DNA from 4 places in the Tatumella sp. UCD-D_suzukii genome. Region 3 is predicted to be linked to each of the others. Evidence: predicted binding sites of a transcription regulator. Region 3 holds the regulator's gene; each other region holds the start of a gene.

Region 1 (7,472 bases), on a different contig from region 3:
TTGCGTGATCGGGTGGCGAAGGTCAGTGGTATTGACCAGGTACGTATGGATGACAGTTGGTTTGCCCGCTTGTCTGCCTTAACGGGGCTGGTCGGCCAGGTGGCTCTGATGATTGGGTTGCTGATGGTGGTGGCGGTGTTCCTCGTTATCGGCAACAGCGTAAGGCTCAGTATCTTTGCCCGCAGAGATACCATCAATGTACAGAAACTTCTTGGTGCAACGGATGGGTTTATCTTACGGCCATTTGTCTATGGCGGTGCCATGCTGGGCTTATCAGGGGCTTTTGTTTCGCTGATCCTCTCCGAGTTTTTGGTGTTTCGCCTTGAGTCGGTTGTGTCACATGTGGCAAGTGTCTTCAGTACCTCCTTTGATTTAAAAGGATTTTCGTTCGACGAAGCCCTGCTGCTGCTGCTGGTCTCTGCCATTGTTGGCTGGATTGCCGCCTGGCTTGCGACTGCACAACATTTACGCCGTTTTACACCCCAGTAATCCGGAGTAATGTTTTTTTGCTATAATTATCCTCTGTTGCCATGTGTCGGGGAGCAGAGGATAATTTCCCCGCAGTACCTCCGGTATCTCCGTCGGAATTATTCACAACAAAGAATGAACCTGTGGATAACTTTAGTGTCTTACTGATTAATAGCACGCATTGCTTTCGATCTTTGGGCACGGCTGACATAATGTAGGTGCCGGTTGTGGTAAGGATCAGGCAATATTTTTTAATAATTCTGAGAGGGTTTGAATGACCAAAGAAATGCATGCTTTAGCTATTGCTCCTCTGGGTAATCTGGATGCATATATCCGGGCCGCTAATGGCTGCCCGATGCTGACAGCCGACGAGGAAAAAGCGCTGGCTGAACGGCTGCATTACCAGGGCGATCTGGATGCAGCTAAAAAGCTGATCCTGTCACATCTGCGCTTTGTGGTTCATATTGCTCGTAATTATGCAGGTTATGGCCTGCCCCAGGCGGATCTTATTCAGGAAGGTAATATCGGCCTGATGAAAGCGGTACGTCGTTTTAATCCGGAAGTGGGTGTGCGCCTGGTCTCCTTTGCTGTCCACTGGATCAAAGCAGAAATCCACGAATATGTACTGCGTAACTGGCGCATCGTGAAAGTGGCCACGACGAAAGCTCAGCGTAAGCTGTTCTTTAACCTGCGTAAAACTAAACAACGCCTCGGCTGGTTTAATCAGGATGAAGTCGAAATGGTTGCCCGCGAACTGGGCGTCAGCAGCAAAGATGTGCGTGAAATGGAATCACGGATGGCTGCTCAGGATATGACATTTGACCCGACGCCGGAAGATGAAAGCAGCGAAGGGAAATCGATGGCTCCTATGCTGTACCTGCAGGATAAAGCGTCTGACTTCGCTGATGGTATCGAAGAAGATAACTGGGAAGCCCATGCGGCGGATAAGTTAAGTGATGCTATGCAGGGGCTGGATGAACGCAGTCAGAACATTATCCGTGCCCGCTGGCTGGATGAAGACAGTAAAACAACGCTGCAGGAACTGGCCGATCAGTACGGTGTTTCTGCAGAACGTGTTCGCCAGCTGGAAAAAAATGCCATGAAAAAACTCCGGGTGGCTATCGAAGCCTGATCCGGATATTTTTCAGAAGGGTGGCCTTGGTAGCCGCCCTTTTTTATGGGCTGAAAGCCGCGCCAGCGCCATTTATCATGCCTGATGTTTAACTTCTTCCCCGGCCAACCGGTCACCCTGTCATTCTTTGGTCATATAACTGACATCTTCAATTAATTTTTCTGTCATTTTTCCGTGTCATTTTAGCTCGCGAATCTCTTAGCGGACAGTTAATGCCACAGGATAAAACTATGTCAGCAATAAAAATACGTCACTATGCAGCAGGGTTGTTACTGGCCTCCGGCCTGAGTAGTAATGCGTTTGCAGTTACTGAAATACCTTTCTGGCACTCCATGGATGGTGCGTTGGGGACAGAAGTTAACTCTCTGGCTCAGCGTTTTAACCAGCAACATCCTGACTATAAAATTGTCCCTGTCTATAAAGGGAATTATGAACAAAGTCTTGCTGCGGGCATCGCTGCTGTTCGTGGCGGAAATGCGCCGGCAATATTACAGGTCTATGAAGTCGGCACAGCAACCATGATGGCATCCCACGCCATTAAACCTGTTTATCAGGTATTCAAAGATGCCGGTATCCCGTTTGATGAAAAACAGTTTGTTCCGACCATTGCCAGTTATTATTCCGATGCGAAAACCGGACAGCTCCTCTCTGAGCCTTTCAACAGTTCGACCCCGGTGCTTTATTACAACAAAGATGCCTTCAAAAAAGCAGGGCTGGATCCTGAAAAGCCGCCGGTGACCTGGCAGGAACTGGCAACAGATGCGGCTGCATTACGTAAGTCCGGAATGAATTGTGGCTATGCGAGTGGCTGGCAGGGTTGGATCCAGCTCGAAGAGTTCAGCGCCTGGCACGGTCTGCCTTTCGCGACAGAGAATAATGGTTTTGATGGCACTGACGCGAAACTGGTGTTTAACGGGCCGGAACAGATCCGTCATATCGAAATGCTGGAACAGATGAATAAAGCCGGGACGTTCACCTATTACGGTCGTAAGGATGAATCTACCGCGAAATTCTATAGTGGTGAATGCGGTATGACGACCGCTTCGTCTGCCTCTCTGGCCGATATTCGCCAGTATGCCAAATTTAACTTTGGTGTCGGCATGCTGCCTTACGATGCAACGGACAAAAAAGCACCGCAGAATGCCATGATCGGCGGAGCCAGCCTGTGGGTGATGCGCGGTCAGAACGCTCAGACGTATAAAGGCGTGGCCGAATTTATGAAGTTCCTGGCCGGGCCTGCGATTGCGGCTGAGTGGCATCAGAAAACCGGCTATCTGCCTGCCACAGTGGCGGCTTATGACCTGACCCGCCAGCAGGGATTCTATAAAAAGCACCCCGGCGAAGATATTGCGATGAAACAGATGCTGAACAAGCCGCCACTGCCATTCACCAAAGGTTTACGCCTTGGCAATATGCCGCAAATCCGTACGGTTATTGATGAAGAACTGGAAAGCGTCTGGACGGGTAAAGAAACCCCGAAAGTCGCGCTGGATAACGCGGTTCAACGTGGAAATCTGTTGCTGGAACGTTTCCAACAGCAGGTTCAGTAACCCCGGCATCCGCAATACCCTCTCAGGCCTTACCGTCAGGCAGGTCCGGGAGGGTAGCTTTTATCGTATTACCGCCTGAGGTCTTCGAACAATGTCATCTTCCCGCCCCGTATTTCATCAGCGTGTTTTGCCTTACCTGCTGCTGTTGCCACAGCTGGCGGTCACGCTTATTTTTTTCATCTGGCCGGCCAGTGAAGCGCTATGGTATTCACTCGAGAATCTGGACCCGTTCGGATTCTCTTCCCGCTTTGTCGGACTTGAAAACTTTTATGAACTGTTCCGGGACCCGTATTACCTGGACTCATTCCGTACGACAATAATTTTCAGTGGCCTGGTGACCGGGATAGGCCTGGTAATTTCACTGCTATTTGCGGCACTGGTGGATCATGTTCTGCGCCTGAAGAAGTTTTATCAGACATTACTGTTGCTGCCCTATGCCGTATCCCCGGCGATAGCCGCCGTACTCTGGATGTTCCTGTTTAACCCGGGGATGGGGGTGTTAAGCCATGCGCTGCAATTAATGGGCTATAACTGGAATCATGCACAAAATAGTGGTCAGGCCATGGTCCTGGTTGTCCTGGCATCCGTCTGGCAGCAGTTAAGTTATAACTTCCTGTTTTTCTTCGCAGCATTACAGGCAATCCCCCGTTCTCTGGTCGAAGCCGCCGCACTGGACGGTGCCGGGCCCGTGCGCCGGTTTATCCATCTTTCTTTGCCATTGATCACCCCGGTGAGTTTCTTCCTGCTGGTCGTCAATCTGGTGTATGCCTTCTTTGATACCTTCCCTGTCATTGATGCGGCGACCCAGGGCGGTCCGGTACAGTCCACGACGACCCTGATTTATAAAATTTATCGTGAAGGGTTCACGGGGCTGGACCTGAGTGCCTCGGCAGCTCAGTCAGTGGTGTTAATGGTGATTGTCATTCTGCTGACGGTCGTTCAGTTCCGGTATATCGAACGTAAGGTGCGCTACCAATGATAGAAAATCGTCGTGGCCTGGATATCTTCAGTCACATCATGCTATGGCTGGGTATCCTGACCATTTTGTTCCCTATTTATGTCGCGGTGGTTGCGGCGAGCATGGATAACCATGAAGTGTTCCAATCCCCGATATCGTTGTTGCCCGGGAGCCATCTCTGGCAAAACATTCATACTATCTGGACGCAAGGTGTCAGCCCCGGGAGCCCGCCTATCGGACATATGTTACTGAACAGTACGATTATGGCATTAGGTATCACGGTAGGTAAGATTTCCATTTCAATCATCTCTGCATTTGCGCTGGTCTGGTTTCGTTTTCCGCTGCGTCAGTTCTTTTTCTGGATGATCTTCATCACGCTGATGTTACCTGTCGAAGTCCGTATCTTTCCGACCGTGGAAGTAGTGTCACAGTTGCATATGCTCAACAGTTATAACGGATTGATATTGCCGATGATGGCATCGGCCACGGCCACCTTTTTGTTCCGGCAGTTCTTCCTGTCGTTACCGAATGAGCTGATTGAAGCTGCCCGTATTGATGGTGCCAGCCCGATGCGGTTCTTCTTTGACATTGTATTGCCGTTATCTAAAACCAATCTGGCAGCCCTGTTTGTGATCACCTTTATCTATGGCTGGAACCAGTATCTCTGGCCCCTGCTCATCACCAGTGATTCACGGATGAGCACCGCAGTGGCGGGCATACGTGGAATGATATCGCTGGGGGATGGCGTGACACAGTGGAACCTGGTAATGGCAGCGATGCTTCTTACCCTGATCCCACCGTTACTCGTCGTGATTATTATGCAGCGTGCCTTTGTGAAAGGCCTGGTAGAAAGTGAGAAATAAGTTATGGCAAGTGTACATTTTCAGGCAGTAACAAAATCGTATGATGGTAAAAACCGGATTATCCAGCCGCTGAATATTACGATTGAAGAAGGCGAATTTATGGTGATGGTCGGTCCTTCCGGTTGCGGAAAGTCGACCTTACTGAGAATGGTGGCAGGTCTGGAGACGGTGAGCTCCGGTGATATTTATATTGATAATCAGTGTGTCACCACGCTTGAACCGAAAGATCGCGGTATTGCGATGGTGTTCCAGAATTATGCGTTATACCCGCATATGACGGTTGAGCAGAATATGGGGTACGGACTCCGCATCCGGGGGATGGGTAAAGAGCAGATCCGCCAGAAGGTCCTGCAAGCGGCTCGCAGCCTGGAACTGGATGCCTTACTGACCCGTCATCCGCGTGAATTATCGGGAGGACAACGTCAGCGCGTTGCGATGGGACGGGCCATTGTACGGGAGCCATCGGTGTTCCTGTTTGATGAACCCCTCTCTAACCTGGATGCACGATTGCGGGTGCAGATGCGTCTGGAGCTGCAGCAACTTCATCAGCGGCTCAAAACCACCAGTCTCTATGTGACCCACGACCAGGTCGAAGCTATGACGCTGGCTCAGCGCGTTATGGTGATGAATAAAGGCATTGTTGAGCAGGTCGGAACACCGGTGGAAGTGTATGAGAAACCGGCAACCACTTTTGTTGCGGCATTTATCGGCTCGCCGGCCATGAATCTGTTGCCGGGGAAAGTCAGTGCTGATGGACGGGATATTATCCTTGACCCGCAGTGTCACCTTCCTCTAAGTCAGCAGCAACCCGGCCTGGCCAACCGGCAGATAACGTTAGGGGTCCGCCCGGAACATATTAAGGTTTGTTCCCGGGAAGCAGGTGGAGTACCGATGCAGGTTGATACACTGGAAATCCTCGGCGCAGATAACTTAGTCCATGGTAAAATCGGGGAACATCGTCTGGTGGTCCGTTTGCCTCATGAGCAACGTCCGCAGCCCGGGTCATTACTGTGGCTGGAGTTTCCGCTGACCGCACGACATTATTTTGACACCACTACAGGACAACGCCTGGTATGAAAACTCAGCCCTGGCCTTACCCGCACATTGTGGCTCATCGCGGCGGCGGAAAACTGGCACCGGAAAATACCCTGGCGGCTATCGACGTCGGGCACCATTACGGGCACACCATGATCGAGTTTGATGCAAAGCTCTCAAAAGATCATCAGATCTTTTTGTTGCACGATGACACCCTGGAACGAACAACCAATGGCCAGGGCATTGCCGGACAACAGAACTGGCAAGCCTTATCGACACTGGATGCCGGTCGCTGGTTCAGCGATACCTTCATCAATGAACCCCCGGCGCTGCTGACACAGGTGGCTGAACGTTGCCGGCAGTACGGGATGAAAGCCAATATTGAAATTAAGCCCACCACCGGGCAGGACGAACTGACCGGTCGTGAAGTTGCCCTGGCAGCCAGAACGTTATGGCTGGGGCAGGTTGCTCCCTTGCTGTCGTCATTTTCACCTCAGGCGCTGGCGGCCGCCCGTGATGCGGTGCCGGAACTGCCCCGTGGCCTGTTACTGGATGAATGGCAGGATGACTGGCAGGCTCTGACGGATGAGCTCGGCTGCGTTGCCCTCCATCTTAATCACCGGTTGCTGGATGCAGCGCGCACCCGGCAGATCAAAGCCGCCGGATTACGTATTCTGGTGTATACAGTAAATGACCCGCAGCGAGCCCGGGAGCTTCTGGAGTGGGGTGTCGATATGATCTGTACCGACTGTATTGATGTTATTGGTCCCGGTTTCACTGCATAAGACGCCAGCGGGCGGGCATCTGCAGCACTCAGGGTTGGGTACTGCTGAGTCGTTGTCTCGCCTGCTCCTGCTGCCGGGTGATCGTTTGCTGGATCTTTTGTGATTGTTGTTGCTGTTCGTTATGCAGCTTCATCTGCTCCGTTTGTTGCTGCATTTCCATCTGGTCCTGCATCCGTTTTTGTGACGGATTATATACCGCCCCGGGTTGTGTCGGGTTTAACGGGTTACTACTGACGTCAGCGAAGCAAAGCAGCGGCAGAGCCAGGACCAGGGCCGTGATTACTGGCAGCGGTTTGAGCATGATGTTCTCCCTTCAGATATCACATCAGTAAAGTATAGGTCTGCCTCCGCTATCGGGCAACGAACCGGAAGGGCGGGAGTGTGACGTCGGTGGTTTTCAGCATAGTCTGATGAGGCATAAAGATAAAAAAGCAGAGATCCTGCTTTACAAATAGTAATGATAATGATTATTATTACCACATCTTCACCGGTCATCCTTTGCGGACATCCGGTGGAGAGACGACATTGCTCACATTGCTTCCGGTATTAATTTGCCAGCCTTCGGGGCTGGCTTTTTTTTACCGCGACCCGGGCCCCCGCCGTGGAATATCATTCATTTTTTTTGAACAGAGGCGTGAACTTTTTCAGCTATTTTTTCTGCGTGATCAGCGTCAGACTGTA
Region 2 (7,472 bases), on a different contig from region 3:
TTGGCAAACAAGGGAGCGAAAACAAATAGCCCCCACATGCCGTAAACAATGCTTGGGATCGCCGCCAGCAATTCAATCGCGGTGCCCAAAGGACGGCGCAGCCAGCCCGGGGAAAGTTCTGTCAGAAACAGGGCAATACCGAAGCTGACCGGTACGGCAATCAGCAGAGCTATTATTGACGTGACCACCGTTCCGTAAATAGGTACCAGCGCACCGAACTGCTGGTTCGGGGCATCCCAGGTTTTATTCCAGAGGAAGGCAAAACCAAATTTGTGGATGCTGGGCCAGGAGGAGATGATCAGGGAAACGATAATACCGCCCAGAAGTAATAATACGACCAGCGCAGCCAGCCTGACCAGTGCGCTGAAGAGGATATCGCCTTGCTTTCCGGGGGCTTTAAATGTCGGCTTTCTTTCCGCCATAAGAGTCTCTGCTTCACGATTAACAGGGCGGCATTAGCCGCCCATGGGGTCACATGAGTTAACGGTATTCAGCCTTACTGGTACAGGGCTTTTCCGTTTTCATCAGTGATATTGGTTTTCCATGCACTACGGATTTCTTCTACAACAGACGCCGGTAAAGCCGCGTAGTCCAGGCTTTCTGCAGTCTTATCACCATGGCTATAAGCCCAGTCGAAGAATTTTAACACCGCTGCGCCTTTAGTGGCATCTGACTGCTTTTTATAAACCAGGATAAAGGTGGTTGAAGAGATAGGCCATGCATCATCGCCTTTCTGATAAGTCAGGTCCTGAGCGAATGTCTGTTTCCAGTCAGCCCCTTTCGCAGCGTTACTGAAGTTTTTCTCAGAAGGCAGGATAGCCTTACCATCTGCATCCACCAGTTTGGTATAGGTCAGGTTATTCTGTTTCGCATAAGCATACTCAACATAACCAATGGAGCCCGGCAGACGCTGTACGAAAGCGGCAACGCCATCATTCCCTTTACCGCCCAGCCCGACCGGCCAGTTCACGGTATTACCTTTCCCGATTTTATCTTTCCACTCGCTGTTCACTTTAGACAGGAAGCTTGTGAAGACAAACGACGTCCCTGAGCCGTCTGCACGGCGAACAACATTAATATTCGAGGAAGGTAACTTAATGCCCGGGTTCAGCTTCTCGATCGCCGGATCATTCCATTTTTTGATTTTTCCGAGATAGATGTCACCGACGGTTTCACCGTTCAGCGTCAGCTCACCGGATTTCACTCCCGGCAGGTTGACCGCCAGAACCACACCACCGATCACCGTCGGAAACTGGAAAAGACCGTGTTTCTGCAGATCCGCATCAGAAAGTGGTGCATCAGAAGCACCGAAATCAACGGTTTTGGCAATGATTTGATTCACACCACCGGAAGAACCAATCCCCTGATAGTTCACCTGACTACCATTCGCTTTCTGGTAATCCGCAGCCCAGCGGGCATATATCGGGGCCGGAAAGGTACCGCCCGCGCCGGTTAAATTGGTAGCTGCAAATGCAGAAACAGCGCTCAGAGACAATGTCGCTGCCAGTACCCGGGCAACAGTCTTATGCATCAGTGTCATATTCCCTCCGGGGGAGTGTATTTTCAGGCTCAATGCCAGTTTAAACGGGTTAGTCATGCTGCAGGAGGCAAAATAGGACAGTTTAATGACATTAAAATGTCCGAATTATGACAGTTTTATGACAGCCCCGCGGCTCCTTTACCGCCAGAGGGTTGCCGGCCGGCACAAAGCCCGCCGCAACACGTCAAACACCGCAGCCTCTTCAGGCTGCAACGGTCCCTTTTTTCACGAAAACGCACCGCTGATATTGGATGGCCGGCAGTCTGCTCAGGTTTGTCATACCTGAAGATAAAAATGTCCGCTGCCGGTTACTCACTGTCCCCGCGTTGTCTGACCGTTGTCTGCGGTATCTTCGCCATCTGCTGCTGTAGAAAGGTAAGTAACACCCGGAACCTGGCATCCTGAAGCCTTGCGCTGATCCCCCTGGCCCGCTCTACACCAATCCCCGGAAGGGACTGCCAGTCGGCCAGAGAGCGGGCTGACAATGCTGTAAGCTCTTCACTACGTAAGTGCCTTGCTGCCTGACGGGGAACCGGAACCCCCAGAGCCTGCAGCCAGCGGATCGCCGGCAGTTGCCGGGCCTGAAGGAATTGCCGGACCATTGCCGCGGATCGGACAGGACTGAACCCGGCCTGCACCAGTTGTGCCGGGGTGAACGACATCCATGACAGAAGATGGTCAAATTCCGGTACAGACAGCATTTGCTGCCAGCTGCCACGGCTGATCCCCCGAAGGTTCAGCCCCTGCCGTTCACTCAGACCACTCAGCCTGGATAAAAATTGTTCACGGCATGCGGTCGTCAGCCGGAAACAGCTGAATTCATGAAACCTGGCCTCTGACGGCGAGGCAGGATAATGACGCTCAGCCACCCGCCACACCACTCGTCGGATGGCAGGAACCCCCTGCCCGGCCAGCCCGATGATGACTTCATCCCCGGGAAGAATATCCCGGCGTCGCCAGGCTGCGACAGTCCCGAGACTGACGCGGCTGATGCGTTTATCGTCAAGCGGTACCGGCTGCAGCGTCGCGACAACGGACACTTTTCCTGTCCGTCCGACCGTAAAACGGATCTCCCGGACGCCGGTACTGATTTCGGGGGCCGGATATTTCCAGGCTGCAGACCAGAGGTTATGCCCGGGTCGCCATTGCTGCGAAGCCGCAGGAAGGGAGTGGATCACAATACCGTCTGTAGTAAAGGGTAACTCGCCGCGAAACCAACGGTCACGCCACAGCGCAACCTCCTCTGCCGTTACCACCTCCCGGGTCCATGCTCTCGTCAGGGGAAAACCCCACTCCGACAGTTGCGTAATGCGTGTCTGTAACGACGGCGGGCCATCCGGCCAGGCCCAGATAAAGATCCCCAGCCGCTGACCTGCCGGGAGAGAGCTCTGACTGCGCATCAGTCCTGCAACACGGGCCCTGTCACCCCCTCCGCCTTCCCGGGCCCGTCGATGTTGCCGCCGGGGTAAAAAAATTTCACCCTGTAGTACGATGATCGCCGCGTCTGCAGGGATCACCGGCGGAACCGCAGTAATTGCTAACGCTCTGCCAAGCCAGGGCTCGCCCTGCAAACCGTCCCCGCGGCTGGTCACGGCAGACAACTTACCGTGGCGGTATACCAGCGTGACCGCCACGCCGTCTATTTTAGGCTGTACGATGAGTGGTTGTTTATTCTGCATCCAGCGGGAAACCGCCAGCTTGTCTTTCAGCTTACGCACACCGGTATGCGCGACAGGATGCTGCTGACGGCCATCGGCTGGCCAGCGGGGGATAGCGCGCGACGGCGGTAACCCGGCACATTTCTGCCAAAGCGCTGCTTTTTCCGACAGCCGATCATAGTCGCTGTCACTTACCGGTGACAGCCCCTGGCGGTAGTAAGCATCATCCCACTGCCTGAGCTGTTGCTGAAGACCGGCCACTTCCGTCAACGCCCGGGCGGGGGTCCACGGGGGGCAGTCTGCCGCCATCACTGATAACCCTGTCAGCCCGCAGATAATAAGTAGTCGTCTGAACACAAGCACACCTCCGACCCCTGGTATGCCGCCTTTGTTACGGAAGTTCAGCAGAACATCTTGTATTACCGGAGATTTCTCACAAAAAAACCATCGGTTATCCGCCCGCAGGCAGCAGAATGCCCGGCGGCCCCGCAAATAAATCTGTGGCTAAATGCAAGCAAACGCTGCGCCAGAGCGCCGGGGCGTGTATAATCATGAGAATATTGTCCCCGCTCTTTACTCAATTCAAGATAACCATGGCTCAAGGTACGCTTTATATTGTCTCCGCCCCTAGCGGTGCGGGAAAATCCAGCCTGATACAGGCACTGCTGAAAACGCAGCCACTGTATGACACTCAGGTCTCAGTTTCACACACCACCCGGGACATTCGACCGGGCGAAGTCGCAGGCGAGCACTATTATTTCGTCTCTAAAGACGAGTTCCGTACCATGATTGCTGAAAATGCATTTCTGGAGTATGCCGAGGTATTTGGTAACTATTACGGTACCTCCCGTCAGGCGATTGAACAGGTGCTGTCGACAGGGGTCGACGTTTTTCTGGATATCGACTGGCAAGGCGCACAACAGATCCGTCATCAGATGCCGGAAGCTCGCAGCATCTTTGTTCTGCCGCCCTCAAAAGATGAGCTGGACAGACGTCTGAGAGGCCGTGGTCAGGACAGTGAAGACATTATCGAAAAGCGTATGGCGAAGGCTGTCGATGAAATGAGTCATTATGCAGAGTACGATTATCTGATTGTTAATGATGACTTTGATCTTGCGCTTTCGGATCTGAAGACCATTATCCGTGCAGAACGACTGCGTATTCGCCGTCAGACTGCGCGACATGATGCATTAATCAGCAAATTATTGGCACACTGAACCGGGTTTCAGTATGATGCCCAGTCATTTCTTCATCTGTGGAGTAGCACACTTATGGCACGCGTAACCGTTCAGGACGCAGTAGAAAAAGTTGGAAACCGTTTTGACCTGGTATTGGTCGCTGCACGTCGTGCACGTCAGATGCAGGTCGGAGGCAAAGATGCCCTGGTTCCGGAAGAGAACGATAAAACCACGGTTATCGCTTTACGTGAAATCGAAGAAGGGCTGATCACAAACCAGATTCTGGACGTACGTGATCGTCAGGAACAGCATGAACAGGAAGCGGCCGAACTTCAGGCTGTGACCGCGATTGCTGAAGGTCGTCGTTAATCTGACTGTTGCAGGCCGCCTTTGTATCTGTTTGAAAGTCTTAATCAACTGATTGAAAAATATTTGCCTGAGGATCAGATTAAACGCCTCAGGCAAGCCTATCTTGTTGCTCGTGATGCCCATGAGGGTCAGACGCGTTCCAGCGGTGAGCCTTATATTACCCATCCGGTAGCCGTTGCCTGTATTCTGGCTGAAATGCGACTCGACCATGAAACTCTCATGGCCGCGTTATTGCACGATGTGATTGAGGATACCCCGGCCACCTACCAGGATATGGAGCAACTGTTTGGTCAGAGTGTCGCAGAGCTTGTCGAAGGCGTATCCAAGCTGGATAAGCTGAAATTCCGCGATAAAAAAGAAGCTCAGGCAGAAAACTTCCGCAAGATGATCATGGCCATGGTACAGGATATCAGGGTCATATTAATCAAGCTGGCAGACCGGACACACAATATGCGGACCCTCGGTTCGCTTCGTCCGGACAAGCGGCGGCGTATCGCGCTGGAAACGCTGGAAATTTACAGCCCCCTGGCCCACCGGCTGGGTATCCATCACCTGAAAACGGAACTGGAAGAGCTCGGGTTTGAAGCGCTCTACCCTAACCGTTATCGGGTGATTAAAGAGGTGGTGAAAGCGGCCCGCGGTAACCGGAAAGAGATGATCCAGAAAATACTGGCCGAAATCGATGGCCGGTTACAGGAATCCGGTATCCCCTGCCGTGTCAGCGGACGTGAGAAACACCTCTACTCTATCTATCAGAAAATGCATCTCAAAGAGCAGCGTTTTCATTCCATTATGGATATCTATGCCTTTCGCGTGATCGTGAAAGATGTCGATACCTGTTACCGTGTCCTTGGGCAAATGCACAGTTTGTATAAGCCTCGCCCGGGCCGGGTGAAAGATTATATTGCTATCCCCAAAGCCAACGGCTATCAGTCTCTTCATACATCCATGATTGGGCCACACGGTGTGCCTGTGGAAGTACAGATCCGTACCGAAGATATGGATCAGATGGCAGAGATGGGGGTTGCGGCACACTGGGCCTATAAAGAACATGGCGAAAGTGGTTCCACCACCGCTCAGGTTCGCGCCCAGCGCTGGTTACAGAGTCTGCTGGAACTGCAGCAAAGTACAGGGAACTCCTTCGAATTTATCGAAAGTGTGAAATCCGATCTGTTCCCTGACGAAATCTACGTCTTTACCCCGGAAGGTCGCATTGTCGAACTGCCGGCAGGTGCAACGCCGGTCGACTTTGCCTATGCCGTCCATACGGATATCGGCCATGCCTGTGTGGGTGCCAGGGTAGATCGTCAGCCTTATCCGTTATCACAGTCACTGTCCAGCGGACAGACCATCGAAATTATTACCGCGCCAGGTGCCCGGCCAAATGCTGCCTGGCTCAACTTTGTGGTCAGCTCAAAAGCCAGGGCTAAAATCCGTCAGTTACTGAAAAACCTGAAGCGGGAAGAGTCCGTGAGTCTCGGACGCCGTCTGCTCAGCCATGCGCTGGGCGGCAGTAAAAAGCTGGCTGAAGTTCCGCAGGAAAATATCCGCCATGAACTGGAACGGATGAAATTGGCGTCTCTGGATGATCTGCTGGCAGAAATCGGTCTCGGTAACGCGATGAGCGTTGTTGTGGCTAAGAATTTACTGCCGGGAGAACCGACAGAGCACTTGCCTCAGGCGACCAGTAAAAAGCATAAGCTGCCGATTAAAGGGGCTGACGGTGTACTGATCACCTTCGCAAAATGTTGCCGGCCTATTCCCGGTGACCCGATTGTAGCGCATGTCAGTCCCGGTAAAGGGCTGGTGGTGCATCATGAATCCTGTCGTAACATCCGGGGCTATCAGAAAGAAGCAGAGAAGTTTATGCCGGTCGAATGGGACAAAGAGACCGGACAGGACTTTGTGACAGAAATTAAAGTCGATATGCTCAACCATCAGGGTGCCCTGGCAAACCTGACAGCAGCGATCAACACCTGTCATTCCAATATTCAGAGCCTGAATACCGAAGAACGTGATGGCCGGGTTTATACTGCCTTTATGCGCCTCACGGTCCATGACCGTATTCATCTGGCGGATATTATGCGGAAAATTCGTGTAATGCCGGATGTGATTAAAGTACATCGGAACCGTAACTGATCACATGAATGACCAACGTTTTTCCCGGATAGCGGAAATGCTGGCCCGTCGCCAGCATGACCTGACAGTATGCATGGAACAGGTCCATAAACCCCATAATGTTTCTGCGGTGATCCGCACGGCAGATGCGGTCGGCATTCATCATGTCCACGCCGTCTGGCCCGGGGATCGCATGCGTACCGCCGTTTCCTCCTCCGCCGGCAGTAATAGCTGGGTCAATGTCATCACGCACCGAAGCATCGGAGAAGCCGTCAGCACGGTAAAATCTGCAGGTATGCAGGTTCTGGCGACCCATCTTTCCGATACGGCCGTAGATTTCCGTGACATCGATTATACCCGGCCTACCTGTATTCTGATGGGCCAGGAGAAAACGGGTATCACCCGGGAAGCGCTGGACCTCGCTGACCAGGATATTATTATTCCGATGCTGGGGATGGTGCAGTCACTGAATGTTTCAGTCGCCTGCGCCCTGATCCTGTATGAAGCACAACGTCAGCGACAAATCGCCGGTATGTACGAGCGTGACCACTGTTTGCTGGACGAGGCTGAACAGCAACGTCTGTTATTCGAAGGTGGCTACCCTGTACT
Region 3 (7,472 bases):
AGTGACCATACAGGCAACAAAGATTAAGGCGCCCAGGAACAGGCTGCCTGCCCCGCCGAAGGTATGTTGCACATACGCATGCAGGATAGTCGCACCGTTAGCGCCAGCCGGCACCAGGTGACCACTGCCGGACCCGAGACGGAACAGCGCCAGATAGACCAGCGTCAGGCCGATACCGGCAATAATTCCTGCCAGCATGGTATAGCGGGTCAGCAGACCGGCTTCTTCAATGCCGCGTGAACGTGCCGCATTGACGATAACAATACCGAAGACCAGTGCGCCAAGCGTATCCATGGTCAGGTAACCGTTAACAAAACCGTTCGAAAATGCTGCCGTCTGATAGACATCGACTGCCGGGATTTCACCGCCCGCCGGCCAGAGCATCGCCGCCACACCCAGGATAGCCAGTGCCACAATTTTCAGCGGCGCCAGAAAGTGCCCTACGGTATCCAGCAGTTTCCCCGGATAGAGAGAAATCAGAATGACCAGCGCAAAATAGATCAGGCTGTAAATGAATAAAGGCATTGCCCCGTCACCGGCCAGCGGCGCAATTCCGATTTCAAAAGAGACAGTCGCGGTACGCGGTGTCGCAAACAGTGGACCGACAGCGAGGTAACAGACTGTCGCCAGCACCAGGCCCGCCACTTTCCCGATAGGCGAGCTGAGGGCATCAATACCGCCCCCCACACGAGCCAGGGCAATGACCGTCAGCACCGGTAGTCCGACGGCAGTAATAAGGAAACCACCGGCAGCCGTCCAGACATGTTCTCCGGCCTGAACACCTACCATCGGCGGGAAGATTATATTGCCGGCGCCAACAAACAGGGCAAAAGTCATAAAGCCCAGCGCAAGGATATCTTTAGTCGTTAATTGTTTAGTCATAAATCACTCTGCACATCATGTGCTGACAGAAGCAGGAAGTTGGGTTTGGTTATCATCCATCCACGAATAATTTTTCACCTGATACTGACGCCCTGCCGGGCGCCGGACTGAAAGCAGCGAAATATTCAGTTTATTATTTTTCACCAGAGGATTTGATGATAACGGTCATAAGTAAAACTTTTATAGCGATGAAAGGCAATAACGGATCGCCAAACCAGTAGGAAATGCCATATTTACTCAGAAAGGCAGTGAATATAACGGTTTTTACAGCAAGCAGGCGGGGATGATGTGTTTATTATTTGAACTGAGCATAAGGATATATACATTTTTCATATGACAGGCAAAGAAAAGGCGCGGAACCCGCGCCTTTCCGGCAGAGACTTTCCGGGGCTACCAGACTTCTCCGGCAATCGCCACCACACTGCGGATTTTCTGCCATTGCTCGTCTTCAGTGATGCTATTCCCTTCTTCGGTGGAAGCAAAACCGCACTGCGGACTGAGGCAGAGTTGTTCAATACTGAGAAATTGCGCAGCTTCTGCAATACGGGCTTTCACCTGTGCAGGATCTTCCGGGGTGCCGTTTTTGGTGGTGATCAGACCGAGCACCGCCTGCTGGTGTCCGGGGCGGATAAAACGCAGCGGTTCAAACCCTCCTGAACGCTCATTGTCATATTCCAGGAAGAAGGCATCGACATTCACCTGGCCAAACAAAACTTCGGCCACCGGCTCATAACCCCCTTCAGAAATCCAGGTCGAACGGAAATTTCCGCGACAGACATGCAATCCGACGGTGAGATCAGAGGGTTTACCAATCAGCGCCTGGTTCAGGACTCTGGCGTACGTTTCCGCCAGCGCTTCCGGGTCATCACCACGGGCACGGACCTGCGCTTTCTGGTCTTCGGAACATAAATAGGCCCAGACCGTATCATCGAGTTGCAGATAACGGCATCCGGCCTGGTAAAAGGCATGGATCGCCTCGCGCCATGTGGCAGCCAGATCATCAAAATAGTCATTCAGATCCGGGTAGACCGTTTCGTCGATATATTCCCGGCCACCACGGAAATGCAGCACGCTCGGGCTGGGGATGGTCATTTTAGCCACGGCATCACCGGCAATACTCTGCAGATAACGGAAATCTTCCAGCATCGGATGGTCTTTGAACCCCAGTTTCCCGGTCACACGGACGCCCCGGGCTTTGGTTTCTACTCCGTTGAACTGAATACCGTGGGCGGCTTCAAAGGGTTCTACCCCTTCCAGCCCTTCAAAAAAGTCAAAATGCCACCAGGCACGACGAAACTCACCATCGGTGACGACCTGTAAACCGGCTGCCCGTTGTTTCTCCACCACATCAAGGATGGCGGCATTTTCAATTTCTCTGAGTTCTTCTGCGCCCAGTGTACCGTTCGCAAATTCTGAACGAGCCTGTTTAATGGATTCAGGGCGTAAAAAACTACCAACAGTCTCTGCACGAAATGGGGCGTGTTCTCTTTGCATTGTTATTCTCCGGGTCCGCTACCGTTCCGGCCACTGGTAGTAAAAAGCCATCCGGACGGCTAAATGTCTTTCTGTAGCATGACATGAGGAAAATTCCTCATCAATTGATGAAATTTCAGTATAGATGAATTTTTTTCATTGGTGACTTCAGGAAAGTTCATTTTCCCGGAGAGAACATGACAGAAGAGACGGGACGCAGACACCGCGCCCCGGGGAAGTCATCAGGACGTCGATATATCAGTACGGCTTTCTTTGCCGACAATCAGACGGGAGGCAAGCTGAAAACTAAAGCAGGTCGCCTTTCCGGGAATACTGGAAACCGATAACCGGCTGCCATGATGCCCCAGCGCATGCTTCACAATCGCCAGGCCCAGGCCACTGCCCCCGGTCTGCCGGGAACGGGCCTTATCCACCCGGTAAAAGCGCTCGGTCAGATGAGGAATATGCTCAGCGGCGATCCCCGGGCCATTATCGGTCACCGAAAAAAGCGCGCCCTGCGCATCCCGCTGCCAGACGATATCAATGCGGGTATTTTCCGGAGTATGACTGAGTGCATTGTAAACCAGGTTAGAAATTGCGCTGCGCAACTGTTCATCATTACCATACACCCGCAGGTCGCTGTCCACCGAGAAACTGACCACCTGCCCCGGATGTTTCAGACTGTCGGCTTCCTGTTGCAGCATCGACAGCATTCCCGGTACATCAACGACCTCCCGGATATTCATCGCAGGGGCAGCTTCTATCCGGGTCAGGGTCATCAGTTGCCTGATAAGCCCCTCCATACGCCGCGACTGCTCCTGCATGGTACCTACCGCTTTCATCCGCAACGGCGCATTCATCTGGTCATCTTCCATCATTTCCAGATAGCCCTGAAGCACAGTGAGCGGAGTACGTAATTCATGGCTGACATTGGCAAAAAAGTGCCGGCGCATATTTTCGAGCTGGCGCATCTGCGTCATATCCCTTGCACTGATCATCCATTGGCCTTCAGTATAAGGCACAATTCTGAACTCCATATGACGGCCATTATTCAGTAACTGCGTCAGAGGTTTTTCAAAATCGGCAGTCTGTAAATAACGACTGAATTCGGGGTAGCGCAGCAGATTAAGAATATTTTGTCCGCTGTCTTCCGGCCAGCGCAGCCCCAGATATTCCTGAGCCAGCCCGTTACACCAGAAGATATTCCCCTCTTCGGTGGTCAGCACCAGCGCATCCGGCAGCGACTCAGCGCCACTTCGGAAGCGTTTGATCAGGCTTCGCAGTTCACGGCGACGGTGGCGGTTACGTGCCTGCATCAGATACAGACCGTGAAACAGCGGTTCCCAGCTCCCCTTACCGGTCGGGGGGGTCATACTTTTATCCACCCACAACCAATGGGACAGGCGCATCAGTTGAAAGAAATGCCAGAACAGTAAAAGGGCGACGGCCAGAAACAGACACCCGCCCGGATACCCGCTCACCAGGCCGACAATGCCCCCTGCAACGCAGACAAGAAAGAATTCTGACAACAGGGTACGCCACGAAAGTTTATCCAGCAAAAGTCACACTCCTGTCAGAAACGGGCTGAAAACCGGTAACCGGTGCCGCGGACAGTCTGAACCATACGTTCATGACCACTGATTTCAAGCGCTTTACGCAACCGGCGGATATGCACATCCACGGTCCTGTCTTCCACGTAAACATTCGTTCCCCAGACGTGATTCAGTAATTGCTCACGACTGTAAACACGTTCGGGATGGGTCATAAAAAAGTGCAGGAGTTTATATTCTGTCGGCCCCATATCCAGCGGGGTTTCGCCGGCCATCACCCGATGAGAGGTCGGGTCTAATGTCAGCCCCTGAATATCGATAAGTTCATCATCGGCCATCGGAGAAATACGACGGATCACTGCTTTGATCCTGGCAATCAGCTCCCGGGGAGAAAAAGGCTTAGTAATATAGTCATCAGCCCCCGCATCCAGACCACGGACACGATCTTCCTCTTCTCCGCGGGCCGTCAGCATCACCACCGGAATATCACGGGTCATGGCTTCTTTTTTAATATATTTAATCAATTGAATACCACTGCCCCCCGGGAGCATCCAGTCAAGCAGGATCAGATCGGGCCAGGGTTCAATCAGTTGCTTCACCGCGCTGTCATAATCTTCGGCTTCGATGGGATGGTAACCATTCTGCTCCAGCACAAAACATAACATTTCACGGATTGGAGCTTCATCTTCCACGACAAGAATGCGTTTAGCCATTGTTTCTCCAGAGGATATTTCCGGATTCTTCCGGTATACGCGGCACATTATGAGACAGTTTTATGACAGATTTATGAAGGAATGTCAGGGATATTTTTGCCGGCTTCCCCGGCGGGTACCGGTGCAGAGATACTTTTTTATCCCTGCACCGTCTGCAGGTATACTACGGGCAGCAGGCAATTTCGGGAGCATCATGAAAATTATCCATACCTCCGACTGGCATCTGGGCCAGTTTTTTTATTCCCGTAGCCGGGCGCGGGAACATCAGGCTTTCCTCGACTGGCTTCTCGCGCAGATCACTCTGCATCAGGTCAATGCCCTGATTGTTGCCGGAGATATTTTTGATACCGGTTCCCCGCCCAGTTATGCCCGGGAAATGTATAATCATTTTGTGGTTGAGCTGCAAAAAACCGGTTGCCGGCTGGTGATCCTGGCGGGAAACCATGACTCTGTCGCGATGCTGAACGAATCACGGGAACTGCTGGCCTGTCTGAATACCCGGGTGATCGCCAGTGCCAGCCCTGACGGCGAAGATCAGTTGGTGGTGCTGAAAGATGCTCAGGATCTGCCTGCCGCCATTTTATGTGCTATCCCGTATTTACGTCCGCGGGATATCCAGCTCAGCCAGGCCGGGCTGGACAGTCAGCAAAAACAGCAAAATCTGCTGCAGGCCATTGCAGACCATTACCGGCACTGTTATCAGGCCGCCCTGCGGCTTCGCGAGACGCTGGGTGACCCGTCACTGCCGATCATAGCGACCGGTCATCTGACTGCCCTGGGGGTCAGTAAAAGCGATTCCGTACGCGATATTTATATCGGTACCCTGGACGCCTTTCCGGCCTCCGCCTTTCCGCCCGCAGATTATATCGCCTTAGGCCATATCCACCGCCCGCAACAGGTGGGGGGGCAGCCTCATATCCGTTACAGCGGCTCGCCCATCGCACTGAGTTTTGATGAGTCTTCCACAGAAAAAAGCGTGTGTCTGGTGGAGTTCAGCCCGCAATCCGCCCCGGTGATCACACAGTTACCGATCCCCTGCGTTCAGCCACTGAAGACCCTGAAAGGATCACTGGCAGAAATTGAACAACAACTGGACTTACTGACACCGCTTGCCGGGGCCCCACCGGTCTGGCTGGATATAGAAGTCACGCAGCAGGAGTACCTCAGTGATCTGCAGCAACGGGTGGAGGCACTGATTGAGGGCCGCCCGGCGGAAGTGCTGCTGTTACGGCGCAGCCGAAACAGCACAACAACCGGTATTGCCCGCGAAACGAATGAAACCCTGAACGAACTGACCGCAGAAGAAGTGTTCCTGCGTCGTCTGAGCCGCGAAGAAGCGTTACCGGAAGAAGAGCAGCAGCGACTCCTGACCCTGTTTCTTCAGACCCTGGAACTGGTCCGGGATGCCGGCACGGAGAATGAATGAAAATACTGACATTACGGTTTAAGAACCTGAATGCACTGCGCGGGGAATGGTTTATTGATTTCCGGCGTGAACCCTTTGCCGGTAACGGGCTGTTTGCCATTACCGGGGATACCGGTGCAGGTAAAACCACGCTGCTGGATGCTATCTGCCTGGCGCTTTATCACCAGACCCCCAGGCTGACGAACATCAGCCAATCGCAGAATGCACTGATGAGCCGTGGCTGCAGTGATTGTCTTGCCGAAGTTGAATTTGAAATTCGCGGTGAGGCCTGGCGGGCATTCTGGAGCCAGAACCGTGCCCGCAACCAGCCGGACGGAAAACTGCAACCGCCCCGGGCGGAACTGGCCCGCTGTGCGGATAATGTGATTGTTGCAGATAAACTCCAGGATAAGCTGCGCTACACCGAACAGCTCTCCGGACTCAATTTTCAGCGATTTACCCGGTCGATGATGCTCTCGCAGGGGCAGTTCGCGGCTTTCCTGAATGCGCCTCCGGGCGAGCGGGCTGAACTGCTGGAAGAACTGACCGGCACCGAAATCTACGGGCAGATCTCCCGCAGTGTATTTGAACAACATAAAGCCTTACGGCAGCAACTGGAGACACTGCGGGCCGGGTTGTCAGGGGTCGTCTTGCTGGATGACGCTGCCCGCCAGCAGATCCTGCACCAACAGCAGGAACTGCAAACCACAGAACAACAACTGCAGCAGGAACTCACCCGCCATGAACAGGCCTTACTCTGGCTGAACCAGACCCGGCAACTGAAAGACCAGCACCGGCAACGTGAACTGGCGCATCAGGAGACCCGCGAGCGTCTGGAACAGGCAGAACCCTGGCGTCTGCGTCTGCAATGCAGTGAGCCGGCGGAAAAAATCAGACCGCTGTGGCAGCAATTACAGGGCCGCCGTCAGTCGCAGCAGGAACTGTTCACCCAACAGACTCTTGCGGCCGAACGTCTCAAACAAACGGAGACCGCACACCGGCAAGCGCACGAACGATGGCAGTCTGCTGATCAAGACTATCGCCGGCAACAGATGCAGCAACAGCAACTGGAAACCCTGCTCAGTGAACAGGTGATCCCGCTGGATCACACGCTTGCCAGCGAAGAACAACAACTGAACCGGTCTCTGCAACAGCTTAAAGAGCAACAACAGCAACAGGCGGAGACCCGTCAGCAGATCACTCAGACAGAACAGCAACTGCAACAACTGAACAGCCAGCGGGAACACTGGCTGAACTGGCACCAGCAACATGCAGGCCTGGCAGAGTGGGGCCCTGCCCTGCCCCTGTGGCGCGAGCGGCTGAGTCAATGGCAACAGCATGCACTGACTGCCAGGACGCTGCATGAGCAGATGACGAAGCAACAGCAGGAACTCAGCCAGCAGGCCCTTGTGCTGACCGGCCTGCATAATACTCTGCCGCCCCTGCAGC
Region 4 (7,472 bases), on a different contig from region 3:
GCAATTTGCAACAGTGTCTTGGACGGTTATTGTCCGCTTTAGTCCCCGGCGGAGGTTTGCGGTTTTCCACGCTGCTGGCGGGATCGCTACCCGAGGTTGATCTCGCCTGGCAGGCGCTGGATGGAAGTACGCACATCAATCGTTTCCTGACAAAAGCGGCCGTTGAGCAGGCGACTGCCGGATATGGTATCTCGCTGTTCAGCGAAACGATCACATTGCATTTTCCGGATGCGAAATCCGCGCTCTGGTCACTGAAAGGGGTGGGTGCCAGCCATCTTCATCAGCGGAGCACCGGCAAACCGTTAACGCGGCATCGCCTTGCGCTGCTGGATGCCGCCTGGCCGAAAGACGGACAGGGCTACCGGTTAAGTTATCAGTTATTGTATGGAGTCAAAGGATGAAAAATTGCTGGTTTATCACAGGCACCGACACGGATGCCGGCAAGACGGTGGCAACCTGCGGGTTATTACAGGCAGCCGCGCAACGGGGATGGCGGGCCGCGGGTTACAAACCGGTAGCTTCCGGGGCGGAGATGACCGCGGAGGGATTACGTAACCGGGACGGGCTGTTGCTGCAACGCTACAGTCTGTCGGGGCTGCACTACGCTGAGATTAACCCGTTAACTTTCGCAGAGGCAACCTCACCGCATATAGTCAGTCAGGCGGAGAACCGGCCGGTAACAGCACAGGCGATGTCTGCAGGATTACAGCATCTGAAAACCAAAGCGGACTGGATTGCTGTTGAAGGGGCAGGTGGCTGGTTTACCCCTCTGGGTGAAGGGTTTCTTTATCCTGAATGGGTTATCCGTGAGCAACTCCCGGTTATTCTGGTGGTGGGGATGAAGCTTGGCTGTATCAATCATGCACTACTGACGGCGGAGGCGATACAGGCATCCGGACAGGTGCTGGCGGGCTGGATAGCCAGCAATGTACAGCCGCCGCAATACCGGCATCAGCCATACCTGCACACACTGATGCACTCTCTTCCGGCGCCTTTGCTGGGGGAGATCCCGCACTTAACTGACGATACGGAGTTTTCATCCTGCGGTCGCTATCTTGATTTGCCGAAGAGTATCAGGTCAGCCACTTATTGATCATTCCCTCATCCAGTTGGGCCACCCGGCCGGTGGCCACATTCCGTCCGCGATGCAGTAATAAAAAGTAATCCGCAACACGACGGATAAAGGAGACTCTTTGCCCCAGCAGCAGGATGGTCATACCGTACTGATGATTCAGGCAACGCAGCAGGTTGCCCATATCTTCCTCCAGCCAGGGGGACATACCTTCAGTCGGTTCATCCAGGATCAGCAGCTTGGGCTGTAATACCAGCGCCCGGGCAAGGGCCAGTTGCTGCTGTTGATCCGGGGATAAGTCGCCACTACGCTGGTGGCGCAGGTCATACAAATGAGGAAAAAGGTCAAAAATCATCGGCGGGATCGCCAGTGGTCCGTTACTGCGGGCGGCTTTCAGCGCAATCATCAGGTTATCCTCCACACTCATCCGGGAGAAAATATTACGCGCCTGAGGGACATACCCGATGCCCATCCCGGCCCGTTGTTCTGAAGGTTGCAGATTCAGATCGCGGGGCGGGGCGTTTTTTTCCTGCCAGGTCATGGTGCCACTGTTGACCGGCAAATACCCCATAATACAGTTAACGAGGGTGGTTTTACCCATTCCGTGCTGACCGAGCACAGCAGTGCATGAGCCTGGCATCAGATCCAAATCCACATCCCAGAGTGTATGGTTTTGACCGTAAAATTGATTGATAGCACGTAAACTCAGCATCTGTTGAACTCCTCTCGTAGTAAACAAGGCCTGACGAATGAACACGGGACAGCAAGTCCGTGTCATCTCTCCCTCCGGCGACAGCTTTTACCTGATTAAGCAATATCCGGGCCAGCTTTTACGACCCCCCCGGATCGTGAGCCTGCCTGAAAGCGCAGGGGCCTGCAGTACGGTTTTTTCCCGCCTGTGGGCCAGGTTAAGAAATGGTTGCACTTTGTCGGTGCTTCAGTGCAGGTATCGTGGTGCAGCAAAAAGGCTAAAAAGTGATAAAATCTGAGTCAGGGGGCTTGACTGTAGTCAAAAATACCGCGCTGGCAGCGGTTATGAATGCAATGAAACCCGTCGTAAAACGGTAAAAAAAACTTAAAAAAATATTTTTTAACCGGTATTTTCCACCTCCTGCACTTTATGCACAGCAGGTCCTCTCTGGGCTAAAATCAGTTATCCACCATTCCTGTGGATAACTATGTGCATTAGCGTCGTAAAACAGCGCTGACGCAAGGAAATATGCGGGCTGGCAACAGGCTGGCTGTAAACCGGGCTTTTCTTATTATTCTTATTTATTCAACTAGTTAATTAAAAGCAAGTCTTCGCGTATTGCCACCCGGAATTTTGCCATGGCTTTATGACAATCGCTTGACAAAAGGTAAAGGAACAAAGTTCCGGTGGATAACCCGACCGGAGAGATGTTTAGCGGGGGGAAGGGTCTGTTTCAGGGTCTGCGCTGTTAAGTTTTTTTTAACAGAACTGGCTATATATACAGTGTATCGATTGGCATATTTTCAGTCAGCGAGTAAAATAGTTACCCCGCACCGTCAAACGCAACAGGCAGGCATACGATGAGCAAAGTGTTTAAACTCCATTCTGAATTCAGTCCATCCGGTGACCAGCCGGACGCTATCCGGCAACTGGAGGAAGGTCTGGAAGACGGTCTGGCGCATCAGACATTGCTCGGGGTCACCGGATCAGGCAAAACCTTTACGGTCGCCAATGTGATTGCGGACCTTAACCGTCCGACTATGGTACTTGCCCCCAACAAAACGCTGGCGGCACAGTTGTATGGCGAAATGAAAGCCTTCTTTCCTGACAATGCGGTGGAATATTTCGTCTCGTATTATGACTATTATCAGCCGGAAGCTTATGTGCCGAGTTCTGATACCTTTATCGAAAAAGATGCCTCTGTAAATGAACATATAGAGCAGATGCGTCTGTCTGCCACCAAGGCCCTGCTGGAGCGCAAAGATGTTATTGTGGTGGCATCGGTCTCGGCGATTTATGGTCTGGGTGACCCGGATCTGTATCTTAAAATGATGCTGCATCTGACCCGCGGGATGATCATTGATCAACGCAGTATCCTGCGCCGGCTGGCCGAGCTTCAGTACACACGTAACGATCAGGCATTTCAGCGCGGAACGTTCCGCGTGCGTGGCGAGGTGATTGATATTTTCCCTGCAGAATCGGATGAAATTGCCCTGCGGGTAGAGTTATTTGATGATGAAGTCGAGCGGTTATCGATTTTCGACCCGCTGACAGGGCAGATTGCACAGACGATACCGCGTTACACCGTCTACCCGAAAACGCACTATGTGACACCGCGTGAACGTATTGTTCAGTCCATGGAAGAGATTAAAACCGAACTGGCTGACCGGCGCCGGGTGTTACTGGAAAATAATAAGCTGCTGGAAGAGCAGCGTATCGCGCAGCGTACCCAGTTTGATCTGGAGATGATGAACGAACTCGGGTATTGCTCCGGGATTGAAAACTACTCGCGTTATCTTTCCGGACGCGGACCTGGTGAGGCTCCACCGACCTTATTTGACTATCTGCCTGCCGATGGTCTGCTGGTGGTCGATGAGTCTCACGTGACTATTCCGCAGATAGGCGGTATGTATCGCGGAGACCGTGCCCGTAAGGAAAATCTGGTGGAATATGGTTTCCGGCTGCCGTCAGCGCTGGATAACCGGCCACTGAAATTTGAAGAATTTGAAGCGCTGGCACCACAAACTATCTATGTTTCTGCAACGCCCGGGGCCTATGAACTGGAAAAATCCGGCGGGGAAGTGATAGAACAGGTGGTACGTCCGACCGGATTGCTTGACCCGATTATTGAGGTGCGGCCGGTGGCGACTCAGGTGGATGATTTGCTCTCAGAAATCCGTCAGCGGGTGACCCTGAATGAACGTGTGCTGGTGACCACACTGACCAAACGGATGGCAGAAGATCTGACCGAATACCTGGAAGAACATGGTGAGCGGGTCCGTTATCTGCATTCGGATATTGATACCGTTGAGCGTATGGAAATTATTCGCGACTTACGTCTCGGGGAATTCGATGTGCTGGTGGGGATTAACCTGTTACGTGAGGGGCTGGATATGCCGGAGGTTTCGCTGGTGGCTATTCTGGATGCGGATAAAGAAGGTTTCCTGCGTTCGGAACGTTCATTGATCCAGACCATCGGACGTGCCGCACGTAATATCAATGGTAAGGCCATCCTGTATGGCGACCGCATCACACCCTCCATGGCACGGGCCATCGACGAAACCGAACGTCGTCGTGAAAAACAGGAAGCCTGGAATGCGGAGCACGGTATTGTCCCCACGCGGCTGAACAAGAAAGTGACCGATATTCTGGAACTGGGGCAGTCGGCCGGGAAAACGAAAGGGAAATCGCGGGACAAACAGAATGGCCGCGGTGTGGCCGGAAACGGCGGAGAATATGCAGCCTTAACGCCACAGGCCATGCAGAAAAAGATCAGCGAACTGGAAGCCCGTATGCAGCAGCACGCGATGGATCTTGAATTTGAGGAGGCAGCACGGGTCCGCGATGAATTACACGAACTCCGTGCATTGTTTATTGCCACATCTTAGGGTTACGGCGACCTCCCGGCCCTCAACTGAGGGCCTGAACGGCTTTTTCCAGCGCAATATGTAGCAACTGGCGATCATGGCGGTAGCGAATATCACCGGCTTCCAGCGGATGCCGGATAATTGTTCGCCCGTTCAGTCCCGCCGTATCGGTGGCGGGACTGACGACCACGGCATCGATCACCTGACGGCCAATGACCTGTTCCATTTTCATCAGTTTATCGGCCACACTCAATGTCCCGGCAGGACTGATTTCCCGACCGAGGTTGCCGATAAAAATCATCGGGGCGGGAGTCCGACGGAGTGCTGTCGCCATCTGCTCCAGCAGCAGAACCGGCATCAGACTGGTATAAAAACTGCCGGGCCCAATCAGGATCAGGTCAGCTTCGGCAATAGCGCCGATGGCTTCACGGGTTGACTGAACCTGCGGGCAAAGCTCAAGGGTTGCAGGCGTATCTGTCATGGCATCGATGGCAGTTTCACCGTAAACAGCCTGTCCTTTACTGTCAGTGGCCACCAGGTCGACCGGTTGCTCTGACATCGGGATCAGCAGAGCATCCACTTTCAGAACGTTACGGATAAGATTGATGGCTTCCAGCGGGCGCACACTCAGATTATCCAGCGCTTTCAGCATCAGATTACCGAGGTTATGACCTGCCAGTTCACCATTGCCGCTGAAGCGGTATTCAAACATAGCAGAGGCAATACCCGGTTCGGTGATTAACTGGTTCAGACAGTTACGCATATCTCCCCATGCGATACCGCCTTCTGAACGACGGATCCTGCCGGTCGAACCGCCGTTATCTGTCGTGGTGACTATCCCGGTCAGTCTGGAGCCCAGGAAAGAGAGTGAGGACATAACACGGCCTAATCCATGCCCTCCACCGATAGCCACAACACGATCCAAATCTGCCAGTGTGCGGTTCATAACACTCCTTAAATGAGCTGCCATCCTGAGCGGCAAAAGTTTTACAGGATAATGGGTAGAATAAATCAACATCTTCGGTTAAGCATAGTGTATTGAACAGAAGATAAATCTGTGTTTAACCTGTCTGACATCAAATGCCGGCTGACAAACGGCATGGTGCAGGCTGTGCTTTCGCGCTAGAATCGCTGACAGACGATTATCTGTACGGATAATTTACACTCAAAGCCCGTCTGACCTAAGTTTCTCCACGAATATGGCGGTCGGGCCGCAGTCACAAACTGCCAGGGTGCGGGAAGAAATGACCGCATCTCCCGACTTGGAAAGGTGTTCCTGTGTCTTCGTTAATTGATACCTTTGACCGGCGTTTTTACTATTTACGACTGTCCGTGACCGATGTCTGTAACTTCCGCTGCACCTATTGCCTGCCGGAGGGTTACCGGCCACAGTCTGTCCGTAATAAAGGTTTTTTATCCCTGGATGAAATCCGCCGGGTCAGCCGGGCATTCGTAGCCGCCGGAACGGAAAAGATCCGCCTGACAGGGGGAGAGCCCTCTTTGCGGCGGGATTTCACTGAAATCATCGCTGCGGTCAGGGAAAACCCTGAGCTGCGTAAGATTGCGATGACGACCAACGGTTATCGTATGCAGCGCGATATTCAGCAGTGGCGGGATGCCGGGCTGACCGCCGTGAATGTCAGCATTGACAGCCTCGATGCCCGCCAGTTCTATGCCATCACCGGGCAGGATAAACTGCACCAGGTGATGGGCGGCATCGATGCCGCCTTTGAGGCCGGTTTTGCACAGGTTAAAGTTAATACCGTGCTGATGAAAGATCTCAACAGCCATCAGCTTCACATGTTTCTTGACTGGATAAAATCACGACCGATCCAGTTGCGCTTTATTGAACTGATGGAAACCGGTGAGGGCAGTGCACTGTTCAGAAAACATCACGTTTCCGGAGAGGTTATCCGTCAGCAACTGCTGCATCTGGGCTGGCAATTACAGGCCAGGGCAAAAGATGATGGCCCGGCACAGGTCTTCTCCCATCCGGATTACCAGGGCAGCATCGGTCTTATCATGCCGTATGAAAAAGACTTTTGTCTGAGCTGCAACCGGCTGCGGGTGTCGGCCATCGGCAACCTGCACCTCTGTCTGTTCGGTGAGCACGGCATACCGCTGCGCGATTTACTGGCAGATGATCAGCATCAGGATGAATTACTGGCCAGGATCCGTCAAAGCCTGGGCCGGAAAAAACAGACCCATTTTCTGCACCAGGGGAATACCGGGATCACGCAGAACCTGTCGTTTATTGGTGGATAATCAGGAGAGACAGAATGAGTAAATCCCCGAAAGAGTTTGTGCCGTTATCCGTGGCGATCATGACCGTTTCTGACAGCCGTGATGCCTCGCAGGACAGCTCAGGTGACTATTTAGCAGAAGCTATCCGTGAGGCGGGGCATCAGGTAGCTGAGCAGCTTATCTGCCCTGATAATCGTTACTCTATCCGGGCCGGTGTCTCCCGCTGGATTGCCAGTGAGCAGGTGCAGGTCATTATTATCAACGGTGGCACCGGCTTCCATCCCAAAAACAGTACGCCCGAGGCCATTGAACCTCTGCTCGACCGCACTATTGAGGGGTTTGGTGAGCTGTTCCGGATGGTTTCGTACGAAGATATCGGCGCGGCGACGCTGCAGTCCCGGGCACTGGCGGGCCTTGCTAATCAGACACTGATATTTGCGCTGCCCGGCTCCACCAGTGCCTGTCGTCAGGCCTGGGAGCGGATTATCTGCTCACAAATCGATGCCACCACCCGTCCCTGTAATTTTGTTTCTCAGCTTAAGAAAATCTGATTATGTCCCAACTCACCCATATCAACCGTGCCGGCGATGCACACATG

The links. Region 3 encodes PhoB, which activates phosphate uptake and scavenging genes when phosphate is short. Its sites were predicted from a motif close to CTGTCATAAAACTGNCNNAT; they were not measured.
Region 1: a site for PhoB is predicted at 1,729-1,748, ahead of ugpB (sn-glycerol-3-phosphate ABC transporter substrate-binding protein UgpB). Genes of this name have one in related genera too.
Region 2: a site for PhoB is predicted at 1,646-1,665, ahead of pstS (phosphate ABC transporter substrate-binding protein PstS). Genes of this name have one in related genera too.
Region 4: a site for PhoB is predicted at 2,397-2,416, ahead of uvrB (excinuclease ABC subunit UvrB). Genes of this name have one in related genera too.

The regions. Positions count from the first base shown of each region.
Region 1 is NZ_JFJX01000007.1:61,871-69,342, reverse strand. It holds gene ftsX (permease-like cell division protein FtsX) at 1-489, shown strand, start outside; gene rpoH (RNA polymerase sigma factor RpoH) at 743-1,600, shown strand; gene ugpB (sn-glycerol-3-phosphate ABC transporter substrate-binding protein UgpB) at 1,831-3,150, shown strand; gene ugpA (sn-glycerol-3-phosphate ABC transporter permease UgpA) at 3,242-4,129, shown strand; gene ugpE (sn-glycerol-3-phosphate ABC transporter permease UgpE) at 4,126-4,971, shown strand; gene CG67_RS03085 (sn-glycerol-3-phosphate import ATP-binding protein UgpC) at 4,975-6,048, shown strand; gene ugpQ (glycerophosphodiester phosphodiesterase) at 6,045-6,791, shown strand; gene CG67_RS03075 (DUF2756 domain-containing protein) at 6,820-7,092, opposite strand.
Region 2 is NZ_JFJX01000007.1:120,160-127,631, forward strand. It holds gene pstC (phosphate ABC transporter permease PstC) at 1-422, opposite strand, end outside; gene pstS (phosphate ABC transporter substrate-binding protein PstS) at 497-1,540, opposite strand; gene ligB (NAD-dependent DNA ligase LigB) at 1,849-3,555, opposite strand; gene gmk (guanylate kinase) at 3,792-4,415, shown strand; gene rpoZ (DNA-directed RNA polymerase subunit omega) at 4,470-4,745, shown strand; gene spoT (bifunctional GTP diphosphokinase/guanosine-3',5'-bis pyrophosphate 3'-pyrophosphohydrolase) at 4,767-6,884, shown strand; gene trmH (tRNA (guanosine(18)-2'-O)-methyltransferase TrmH) at 6,889-7,472, shown strand, end outside.
Region 3 is NZ_JFJX01000049.1:57,519-64,990, forward strand. It holds gene brnQ (branched-chain amino acid transport system II carrier protein) at 1-882, opposite strand, end outside; gene CG67_RS08430 (cobalamin-independent methionine synthase II family protein) at 1,273-2,376, opposite strand; gene phoR (phosphate regulon sensor histidine kinase PhoR) at 2,598-3,914, opposite strand; gene phoB (phosphate response regulator transcription factor PhoB) at 3,929-4,618, opposite strand; gene sbcD (exonuclease subunit SbcD) at 4,812-6,044, shown strand; gene CG67_RS08450 (SbcC/MukB-like Walker B domain-containing protein) at 6,041-7,472, shown strand, end outside.
Region 4 is NZ_JFJX01000053.1:149,076-156,547, reverse strand. It holds gene bioC (malonyl-ACP O-methyltransferase BioC) at 1-401, shown strand, start outside; gene bioD (dethiobiotin synthase) at 398-1,093, shown strand; gene CG67_RS10595 (ATP-binding cassette domain-containing protein) at 1,074-1,784, opposite strand; gene uvrB (excinuclease ABC subunit UvrB) at 2,624-4,651, shown strand; gene yvcK (uridine diphosphate-N-acetylglucosamine-binding protein YvcK) at 4,674-5,576, opposite strand; molybdenum cofactor riboswitch at 5,781-5,919, shown strand; gene moaA (GTP 3',8-cyclase MoaA) at 5,909-6,895, shown strand; gene moaB (molybdenum cofactor biosynthesis protein B) at 6,910-7,425, shown strand; gene moaC (cyclic pyranopterin monophosphate synthase MoaC) at 7,428-7,472, shown strand, end outside.